DNA from 3 places in the Neobacillus solisequens genome. Region 3 is predicted to be linked to each of the others. Evidence: riboswitches for the same ligand, from Rfam matches in the RefSeq annotation. Region 3 holds a riboswitch; each other region holds the start of a gene.
What was found. A riboswitch is a leader RNA that binds a small molecule or an ion and turns the genes downstream of it on or off. The one in region 3 is predicted to bind cobalamin.

Region 1 (3,283 bases), 420 kb from region 3:
TTCTTGAGGTTTCAATTGAAATAACATCAGCATCGAGTGCTTTAATGGCATCGATAATCTCTTCGAAGTCTGAATAGCACATATGAGTATGAATTTGTGTATCATTTCGCACTGAGGTGGTAGCAAGTTTAAATGCATAAACGGCAGCGTTCAGATAGCTTTCCCAGTTTTCACGTTTTAATGGTAGTCCTTCGCGAATTGCCGGCTCATCGACTTGAATCATATGGATTCCATGAGCCTCAAGTGTTTCCACTTCTTTTCGAAGCGCAAGCGCAATTTGATTGGCAACATCATAGCGTGAAATATCATCCCGTACAAACGACCAATTTAATATTGTTATTGGACCTGTTAACATCCCTTTTACCGGCTTGGTTGTTAACGATTGTGCATATACAGTTTCTTTAACTGTCATTGGTGCTTGATAAGACACGTCCCCATAAATAAGAGGTGGCTTTACACAACGGGAACCATATGACTGAACCCAGCCAAATTTTGTGAATTGAAAACCGGCTAATTTTTCTCCAAAATATTCAACCATATCTGTACGTTCAAATTCTCCATGTACAAACACATCTAAGCCAAGCTCTTCTTGAATATCAATCCATTTTCTTATTTCTGCATTAATATATTCTTCATATTCCGCATCCGTTAACTCGCCTTTACGCCAATTTAAACGCTGTTTTCTTACCTCTTGGGTTTGTGGGAAGCTTCCAATTGTTGTGGTTGGTAGAAGTGGCAATTGAAAAGCCTCTTCTTGAATCTTTTGACGAACATGAAATGGTACTTCACGTTCTACTTTATAGTTAGGCAATTTTTGAATGGCTTCACGAACTTGTTTGTTATATCGAAAAGATGATTCATTTAAAGTTTGAATCACTTTTGTACTTGCCGCCATTTCTTCTTGTATCGCATCTCTTCCAATTTGTATACCTTTTGTAAGGACAGCGACTTCATATAATTTTTCATCAGCAAATGATAATGCTTCCTTTAATACCTCATCGAGTGATTCTTCACTTTTAACGGTCACAGGTATATGCAATAAACTTGATGAAGGTTGTACAATAAGGTGATCTTTTGAAACGACTTTTGTAATCTCTGCTAGGGTGGATAATTTATCATCTAGATTCGCACGCCATATATTACGTCCGTCAATTATTCCAGCAGCAAGCACCTTATCTTTTGGGAAACCATGTTTTTTCAAAGCAATAAGATTCTCACCATGATCATGTACAAAATCAAGACCAATCCCTTGAACAGGAAGTGAAATGACATCTTCGAAATGTTCAATACTATCAAAATATGTTTGTAAAATCACCTTTACGTTTGGTGCCGCCTCATGCAACGTTCTATAAACGCCTTTACATAATGCTACCTCTTCTTTTGAGATTGTTGTAGAGAGAATTGGTTCATCGATTTGTACCCACTCTACACCTTCTTTTTGCAATTCACGTAAAATCTCAGCATAAAGCGGTACAAATTGATCTACAACTGCATGGAACTCACTTTCTTTATACCCTTTTGACAACTTTACGAATGTTACAGGTCCTAAGATAACAGGCTTTCCGTCAATACCAAGTTTTTGCTTTGCCTCTTTATAAAATTGAAGTGGGCGATTTTCGACAAGGGAAGGTATTGCTCTGTCCAGTTCTGGAACAATATAATGATAGTTTGTGTTAAACCATTTTGTCATTTCAGATGCAACCGAACCGTTAGTGCCTCGTGCTATATCAAAATACGTTTCAAGTGATACTTTACCTCCATCGTATTTAAAGCGCTTCGGTACTAGACCGAACATAACAGCAGTATCAAGAATATGGTCATACAAGCTAAAGTCTCCGACTGGGATCAGGTCAATTCCTTTATCCTTTTGTTTTTGAAGATGCTGCAAACGAATCTCCTCGACCTGTTTTAAGAACGCCTCTTTTTCTAGTTTACCACCCCAAAACTGTTCGAGAGCCTTTTTCCATTCACGATTTTCACCAATTCTCGGATAACCCAAATTCGAGCTTTTCACTTTATTCATCGCATTTTTATCTCCTTCTATGTTTGTATTTTCGTCTTCAACTAAAAAATCTCTCTTTTCAATTAGAAAAGAGAGATTTATACGCATAGCTAACTAGAGTTGAGACCATCTGGTTTTCTCAACACGTATTCATCACTCCTCCCTATACATCCGTAGAGTACAAGAGCATACAACAGGCAGGTCTCCTGACTTTGGTTCATCGCTTCTTATCCCTTCCCATTTCAAACTATGAAACAGTGGTTCATGATAAGTCGCTCCCCATTACAGTGGCGGGACCGTGCCGGAATTTCACCGGTCTTCCCTTTTAAGCTGTGTAGATCATACTCACAGCACCTATGCATCTGATATTTAATTTTAAATTAGAAAAAGACATAAGACCCCTCTATTTGAAAATAGAGAGGTCTTCATCACTTATGGAATCCTCTCTTATTTGTCAAAGCAAAATGCTTTGCAGGAATTAGCACCTTTTCAACAAAATTGTTGAATGGTTGCCGGGCTTCACAGGGCCAGTCCCTCCACCTCTCTTCATAAGAGTTTTAATAGTTTATAATGTTCTGAATTTAATAGTCATAATAGCATTAGAAACACGAGCTGTCAAAGTAATTTTCAAAAAACATAAATATTTTGCCTATTTCAATAAAGTTTTTAATCCTCAATCAACCTATTAAGAAGGAGTTATTTTGCCACCCACTTTAAACAAAAAAGGAATAAGTGCCAATAAAATAATTCCTACTACAAATGTTGATATGATTAACTCTTTCCATATAATTATATTCTTTGAAAACATTTGATAGATAACTAATGAATTTATTGGAAGGTTAAGTAATAAACCAGTGAGAAGTCCTGGTGCATACTTTTTCATCAATATGGTCGCAATAAGGTGCGGAAAAATAGCATTTAAAATCATTGAACCTAAAAATCCAATAAACATCCATTTCGCAAAATCTAATTCTGGCATATACAAAAAACTAAATGCAGATAAATAAGCCAAAATAGTTATAAAAATAACAGCAAAAAGGAATTCACTTGAAGAAACTGGCTTTTGAAACCTTGAAGATTGCTGTGACCATTTAGGCAACCATATTGCTTCTTCGATATTATGAAGTGTAATAGCAAAACAAAAAAATATAACAAGATAATAGTCCATATATCTTCCCCCTCTTCAAGTAACTTACATCGTTAATTGAATAAGAATTACGCAATAAATTTTGATAGTCTCAGACTTTCATATGTGTCTGTCATTTCAAATACAAATGAGTT
Region 2 (3,283 bases), 160 kb from region 3:
TGCAACCAAAAACGGCGGGATTACAGCACAATTTTTAGAGGATCATGGGTTTTAATAGTCAGGGCTTCATAGAAGGAGTGAAGGAAAATGTTTGATTCAATTGAAGAGGCGATAGCTGACTTAAAACAAGGCAAAGTTATTATAGTCTGTGATGATGAGGACCGAGAAAACGAGGGTGACTTTATTGCCTTAGCTGAAAAAGCAACCCCAGAAATCATTAATTTCATGGTGACCTATGGAAGAGGGTTAGTTTGTGTTCCCATCGAAAAGGAGTTGGCCCATAAGCTAGATCTAAAGCCTATGGTAGAAAAAAATACTGACTCACATGGCACTGCCTTCACCGTTAGTATTGATCACAAATTTACATCAACAGGTATTTCTGCTTTTGAACGCTCAACCACCATCATGAATTTGCTTAAACAAAATGCGAAGGGTGAAGATTTCAAGAGGCCAGGGCATGTTTTTCCCCTAATAGCTAAAAACGGTGGGGTTCTTGTGAGAAATGGACATACTGAGGCTGCTGTAGACTTGGCGAAATTATCGGGAGCTAAACCAGCAGGAGTGATTTGTGAAATTATGAATGAGGATGGTACGATGGCACGGGTTCCGGAACTTCGTAAAATCGCAGACCGTCTGGATTTAAAGATGATTACCATCAAGGAATTGATTGAATACAGAAAGACAATGGAAACGTCAATGAATCTCAACTTGACAACCCAGGTCTAAATCATGATTGGAGGAAAGTAAATGGGACATTTATATGAAGGAAATTTAGTAGGTTCAGGCCTGAAAATTGGTATTATTGCCGGACGATTTAATGAATTTATTACTGGAAAATTGGTCAGTGGTGCTCAAGATGCTCTGAAAAGACACGGCGTTGGTGAAGAGGATGTAGATATTGCTTGGGTCCCAGGTGCATTTGAAATTCCATTAATAGCTCAAAAAATGGCACACAGTAAAAAATATGACGCTGTTATTACATTAGGAGCTGTCATTCGAGGGTCCACTCCGCATTTTGATTATGTGTGTAACGAAGCAGCTAAAGGTGTAGCTGCTGCCTCTATTAGCAGTGGGGTTCCTGTCATTTTCGGTGTATTAACGACAGATTCCATTGAACAAGCCATTGAACGTGCCGGTACCAAAGCTGGAAATAAAGGCTGGGAAGCAGCGGCATCCGCTATTGAAATGGCGAATCTTTGCCGAACCTTAGAGTTGTAAAAGGCAATATTTTAAAATAAGGCTGTGTTAAAGAACAGAGTTGATTTTTAACACTCTGTTGATTGTAGCGGAAGGTGCGAAGACTCCTCGAAAATGCTAACGCATTTCCTTCGTGCGTGGGTGAATTCTAAGAAGAAAATCAATGTCCTGTGGGAGTACGGTTCTGGAGAGACCCCGCAGGCGCAAGCGCCGAGGAGGCTCGCCGAAACGCCCACGGAAAGCGAAGCACCTGGAGCGGAAATCAACTGACAAGTTTAAAAGTGCCTAAAATAAATGTATACAAATCCTATTCCGTTTTTTATAATGGGAGTAACAAAAAATAATGAAAATAGGTGCTAAAATCCTCGAAAAGGGATTTTTGCTTAAAAGGGAAGTTTGGTAAAAAGCCAACGCGGTCCCGCCACTGTAAATGGGAGCAACCCACAAATTGTCACTATCGAATCGATGGGAAGACGTGGGGAGTGATGACCATAAGCCAGGAGACCTGCCTATTTGAATGCGCCAAATAACCTACGAGGATAGGGAGGTGTGGACGACTAGACTACTATTACATATGTGTTAGTAATTGAATCTAATCAGACCAACATCTCCATTTTGTGTGGAGATGTTTTTTATTTGGTGGCGTAAGGAAGACCTATTATTTTTTGTATAGTAAACATGCAGGGGAGAGTATGAAATGAAGAAATTGTATTCACTATTATTTGTAGTACTATTAACATTAGGGGCTTTGGCCGGTTGTACAGGGGCAAAAGATCAAGTTAAAGAAGAGAAAAAATCCAGCGTGGAAAAGAAATCAGAAAAGGTTTCCTTCCCAGTAACCATTAAAGATGCAGTGGATCAAAAGGTAGTTATTGATAAAAAACCTAAGAAAATTGTTTCACTAATTCCTAGTAACACGGAAATTACTTATGCATTAGGGCTTGGAAAAGAAGTTGTCGGCGTTTCAGATTTTGATAATTATCCAGAAGATACGGCTAAAAAAGAGAAAGTCGGCGGACAAGAAATTAATATTGAAAAAATTATTTCGTTAAAGCCTGACGTTGTTTTAGCACATGCATCTGGTGTACATAATTCAAAAGAAGGCCTTCAACAGCTGCGCGATGCGGGCATCAAGGTACTAGTTGTCAATGATGCGGAAAATTTTGAACAAGTGTATGATTCCATTAATATGATTGGTACTGCCACCGGAGAGAAAAAGAAAGCCGAAGAAATCGTTCAACATATGAAAGATAAGTTGGCGGAAATTAAAACAAAAGCAAAAGATATTAAAGAGAAGAAAAAAGTGTTAGTGGAAGTATCACCATCACCTGAAATTTATGCTCCTGGTAAAAATACGTTTATGAATGAAATGCTGAATTTGATTAATGCTGAAAATATTGCGGGCGACCAAGAGGGCTGGATTAAGATTGAAGAGGAAGCCATGATTAAACGCAATCCTGATGTGATTGTGACTACATATGGCTATTATGTTAAAAATCCAACAGAGCAAGTGTTAACACAAAAAGGTTGGGAAAATGTTAATGCTGTGAAAAACAAGCAAGTTGTGGATGTCAATTCTGACAAAGTTACTCGTACGGGTCCAAGACTTGTTGAAGGAGTAGAGGATCTTGCCAAGGCTGTTTACCCGGAAGTATTTAAATAAACATTATATAGCCTTCTTAGTGGCAGGGATCTTTTTGATTCTTTCTATTTTATTTGGTATTTCGATTGGAACTGTTTCAGTTCCAATCTTTACTATTATTAAGATAATAGGTGCAAAGCTGTTTGGTGGAATCTCGACAAGTGGCATTGACCCCATGTATTCTAGTATTGTCCTCAACATTCGCTTACCTAGAGTGATTTTAGCTGGTCTTGTTGGTGCGTCACTTGCCATTGCCGGTGCTGCCTTTCAGGGCTTATTAAGAAACCCGTTAGCAGATCCATATACATTAGGTGTCTCATCAGGGGCTTCACTAGGTGCAGTCCTAACCCTATTCCTCCAGATTTCACTTCCGCTAGTGGGGATGTTTACATTACCCATTTTAAGTATTGTTTTTTCGTTAATGACGATTTTTTTAGTCTTGTC
Region 3 (3,283 bases):
CGGGTCACTTGGCTGGGATTTGCAGTGGAAAGCGGGCTATTGCTTATAGAAATGGTAGTATTGGTGACGTTCTTTCTTTATTTGCCAAGGATTGTTTGTTATGTCAAAGAAAGCCCATTATCAGTTATTTATGCATTTTCAAAGGCAGTTAATGAAAAGGTAAAGCCATATCCTATTGTTCGTGTGATTTGCTCAGAGATGCTCGTGATCTATTATTCTTTTGCTTCTTGGAAAAAGAAGCCAGTAACAGGCGAGGGATACTTTACTTTGCACAAAAAATCAAGCTATATTGCCTTAATGGTTATGCTGATTCATGCAACGGTTCTGGAATCCGTTGGCATCCACTGGCTGATTCACGAAAAATCTTTGGTCCTATCGATTATTATGCTGGTTTTAAATATGTACACGGTCCTATTTTTTCTTGCGGACATTCAGGCCGTCCGGCATAACCCGCTGCAGGTAACGGAGCACTCGCTTTATATCTCAATGGGGTTAATGAAACGGATGGAGGTAAAGTGGTCTGAGATCGAAGAAGTTAGGGATACACCGGAACAATGTCAACAAAAGCTTTCGAAAAACACCATTGAATTTATCGCGCGTGACTTTATGGAAGTTCATCCTGATGTGATCTTGAAACTGAAGCGACGTGTTCCGGCCACCCTAGCCATGGGGTTGGTTAAGCATTATGACCAGGTGGCAATCCGGGTGGATGATCCAGAGAGATTTAAGGCGGTTTTAAAGGGAAAATTTAATAGAGAAATGGAGAAAGCCTAGGACCGGTGGTTGTGCCGGTCCTTTTAGTGTAATAAAATAATATCTCATGGACATCTTCTACAAAATTAGGTTAGGGATGTCAGATAGAACGATTCTCAAAGACTTCTCACGGGAGTACACCCCAAAGAAATCCCATGATTGTAATTCTAAAGATATCATTTTAGTAAACTGCCTCAAGTTGTCTAAAGAAAATAGATTACAATTTTTGTCTTGTAAAAAAAACATGAATAAGATATGATATAAACTAAACTAATACACTGTATCTAGTATTTAGAAAATAGCAAAACAACTACATATAGTAATAGCCTTGCGATAAGATGCGATGATTCGCTTAATAGGGAATTCGGTGAAAGGCCGAAACTGCCCCCGCAACTGTAAATGCTGACGAACTAAATGGACCACTGTATAAGAGAGCTCACTATTTGGGTGCTTATACGGGAAGGATTTAGTAGAGGATGATGCATGAGTCAGGAGACCTGTCTTATTTTAGTTAGTTTCACTTCTTCGGGGATGGGGAAGATGAGATGGTGGCGTCAAAACGAATCATGCAGGTTTTTCTTTTGGCTGTTGTCATTTCTTCCGCTCTGATCCCCGAGCGGATTTTTTTATTTACAAAAAAGGAGAAATCGACAATGACCGAAACGATGGTAACAACGGCAGAAAAACTTGGTTTAGACCTAACAGAACTCAAACAATACAATCAAAATGAAAAAGTCCTTCAATACGCCCTACATAAAATCTCCATGGACCAGCCGAATTGGACCTACATTGCGGCTCGAGCCTATTTAAACGAACTCTATGAGCAAGTTGCCCGTAACAGGGGATACGATCCCAAACAAAGTTACGGAGATTATTACTCATTACTCACAATTCTAACTGAAAAAGGAATTTATTCTCCTGAACTAGTAACCTCCTATTCTAAAGAAGAAATCGATGAGCTTGGGCAAACCATTGACCCGGACCGCGATTTGCTTTTTCAATATATGGGCCTATTCTTGCTGGCTGATCGTTATTTAGCAAGAGATCATGACCGGAATCTTTACGAGCTTCCTCAAGAGCGGTTTATGACGATTGCCATGCACTTGATGAAGGATGAACCAAACTCGAAACGAATTTATTTCGTAAAAGAAGCCTACTGGGCTCTAAGTAATTTGTATATGACAGTGGCGACTCCTACTTTAGCTAATGCCGGAAAAAGCTTCGGTCAGCTATCATCCTGTTTTATCGATACAGTGGAAGATTCACTAGATGGAATCTACCTTAATAACTGGGATATTGCCCGCCTTAGCAAGGATGGCGGCGGAATTGGTGTATATTATGGAAAAGTGCGCGCACTGGGATCCGATATTAAGAAATTTAAGGGAAATTCTTCAGGGGTGGTCCCATGGATCCGTTTACTAAACGATACTGCTGTCAGCGTGGATCAGCTAGGACAGCGTCAAGGGGCGATCGCCGTCTATCTCGATATTTTTCACAAAGATATTATGAATGGATTTCTTGATTTAAAAACCAATAATGGCGATGAACGGCGCAAAGCACACGATCTTTTCACAGGAGTTTCAATCCCGGACCTTTTTATGGAAAAATTGCAGGAAACCGATGAGAATGGGAAAAGCATCGGCCAGTGGCATACGTTTTGTCCTCATGAAGTGAAGCAAATAATGGGCTGGAAAGATGAGAATGGAAATACGTTAGGACTTGAAGATTTTTACGATGAAGAGGATCACAAATATTTTACAGAAAAGTATTATGAGGCAGTCCAACATCCATTTCTGCCGAGGAAGACCTATCGGGCCATGGATCTCATGGCCAGGATCATGATTTCGCAATTGGAAACCGGGACACCATATATGTTTTATCGTGATGAAGTTAACCGGCAGAATCCCAATAAGCATCTAGTTAGCGAAGGGCGTACCTCCATTTATTGCAGCAATTTATGTACAGAAATCGCTCAGAACATGTCTGCTACCACTATTTCAAGTGAATATGAGGACCAAGATGGCAACTTGATTATCGTTCGTAAGCCGGGAGATTTTGTCGTCTGCAATCTTTCTTCAATAAATCTGGCAAAATCGGTACCGGACCAAGTGTTAGAACGTTTGATCCGAATTCAAGTGAGAATGCTGGATAATGTGATCGATTTAAATACCATTCATGTTGGACAAGCTCAAAAGACTAATAAAAAATACCGTGCCGTTGGTTTGGGTACCTTTGGTTGGCATCATTTGTTAGCGCTAAAAGGCATTCATTGGGAAACGGAAGAAGCGGTACGATTGGCAGATGAACTATACGAAGAAATTGCCTATTTTACGATTCGAACCTCGATGGAATTGGCACAAGAAAAAGGGGCATACAGCCAATTTGAAGGTTCCGAGTGGCATACAGGCCGTTATTTTGACCGAAAAGGCTATACATCAGACCGCTGGAAAAAGGTTAAACAGGATGTTACCCAAAATGGGATGCGAAATGGCTGGCTGATGGCAGTTGCCCCCAATTCTTCAACAGCCAA

Region 1: linked by a shared signal. The riboswitch ahead of metE (5-methyltetrahydropteroyltriglutamate--homocysteine S-methyltransferase) and the one ahead of ACI3K6_RS03155 (ribonucleoside-diphosphate reductase subunit alpha) in region 3 are both predicted to bind cobalamin.
Region 2: linked by a shared signal. The riboswitch ahead of ACI3K6_RS02355 (ABC transporter substrate-binding protein) and the one ahead of ACI3K6_RS03155 (ribonucleoside-diphosphate reductase subunit alpha) in region 3 are both predicted to bind cobalamin.

Annotation. Positions count from the first base shown of each region.
Region 1 is NZ_JBKFGJ010000002.1:127,362-130,644, reverse strand. Features, by position in the region: gene metE (5-methyltetrahydropteroyltriglutamate--homocysteine S-methyltransferase) at 1-2,023, opposite strand, end outside; cobalamin riboswitch at 2,183-2,375, opposite strand; SAM riboswitch class I at 2,447-2,557, opposite strand; gene ACI3K6_RS01100 (HXXEE domain-containing protein) at 2,688-3,170, opposite strand.
Region 2 is NZ_JBKFGJ010000002.1:383,332-386,614, forward strand. Features, by position in the region: gene ribE (riboflavin synthase) at 1-55, shown strand, start outside; partial or broken gene ribB (3,4-dihydroxy-2-butanone-4-phosphate synthase) at 88-690, shown strand; gene ribH (6,7-dimethyl-8-ribityllumazine synthase) at 748-1,218, shown strand; cobalamin riboswitch at 1,532-1,724, shown strand; gene ACI3K6_RS02355 (ABC transporter substrate-binding protein) at 1,895-2,860, shown strand; gene ACI3K6_RS02360 (FecCD family ABC transporter permease) at 2,826-3,283, shown strand, end outside.
Region 3 is NZ_JBKFGJ010000002.1:543,490-546,772, forward strand. Features, by position in the region: gene ACI3K6_RS03150 (beta-carotene 15,15'-monooxygenase) at 1-774, shown strand, start outside; cobalamin riboswitch at 1,073-1,272, shown strand; gene ACI3K6_RS03155 (ribonucleoside-diphosphate reductase subunit alpha) at 1,407-3,283, shown strand, end outside.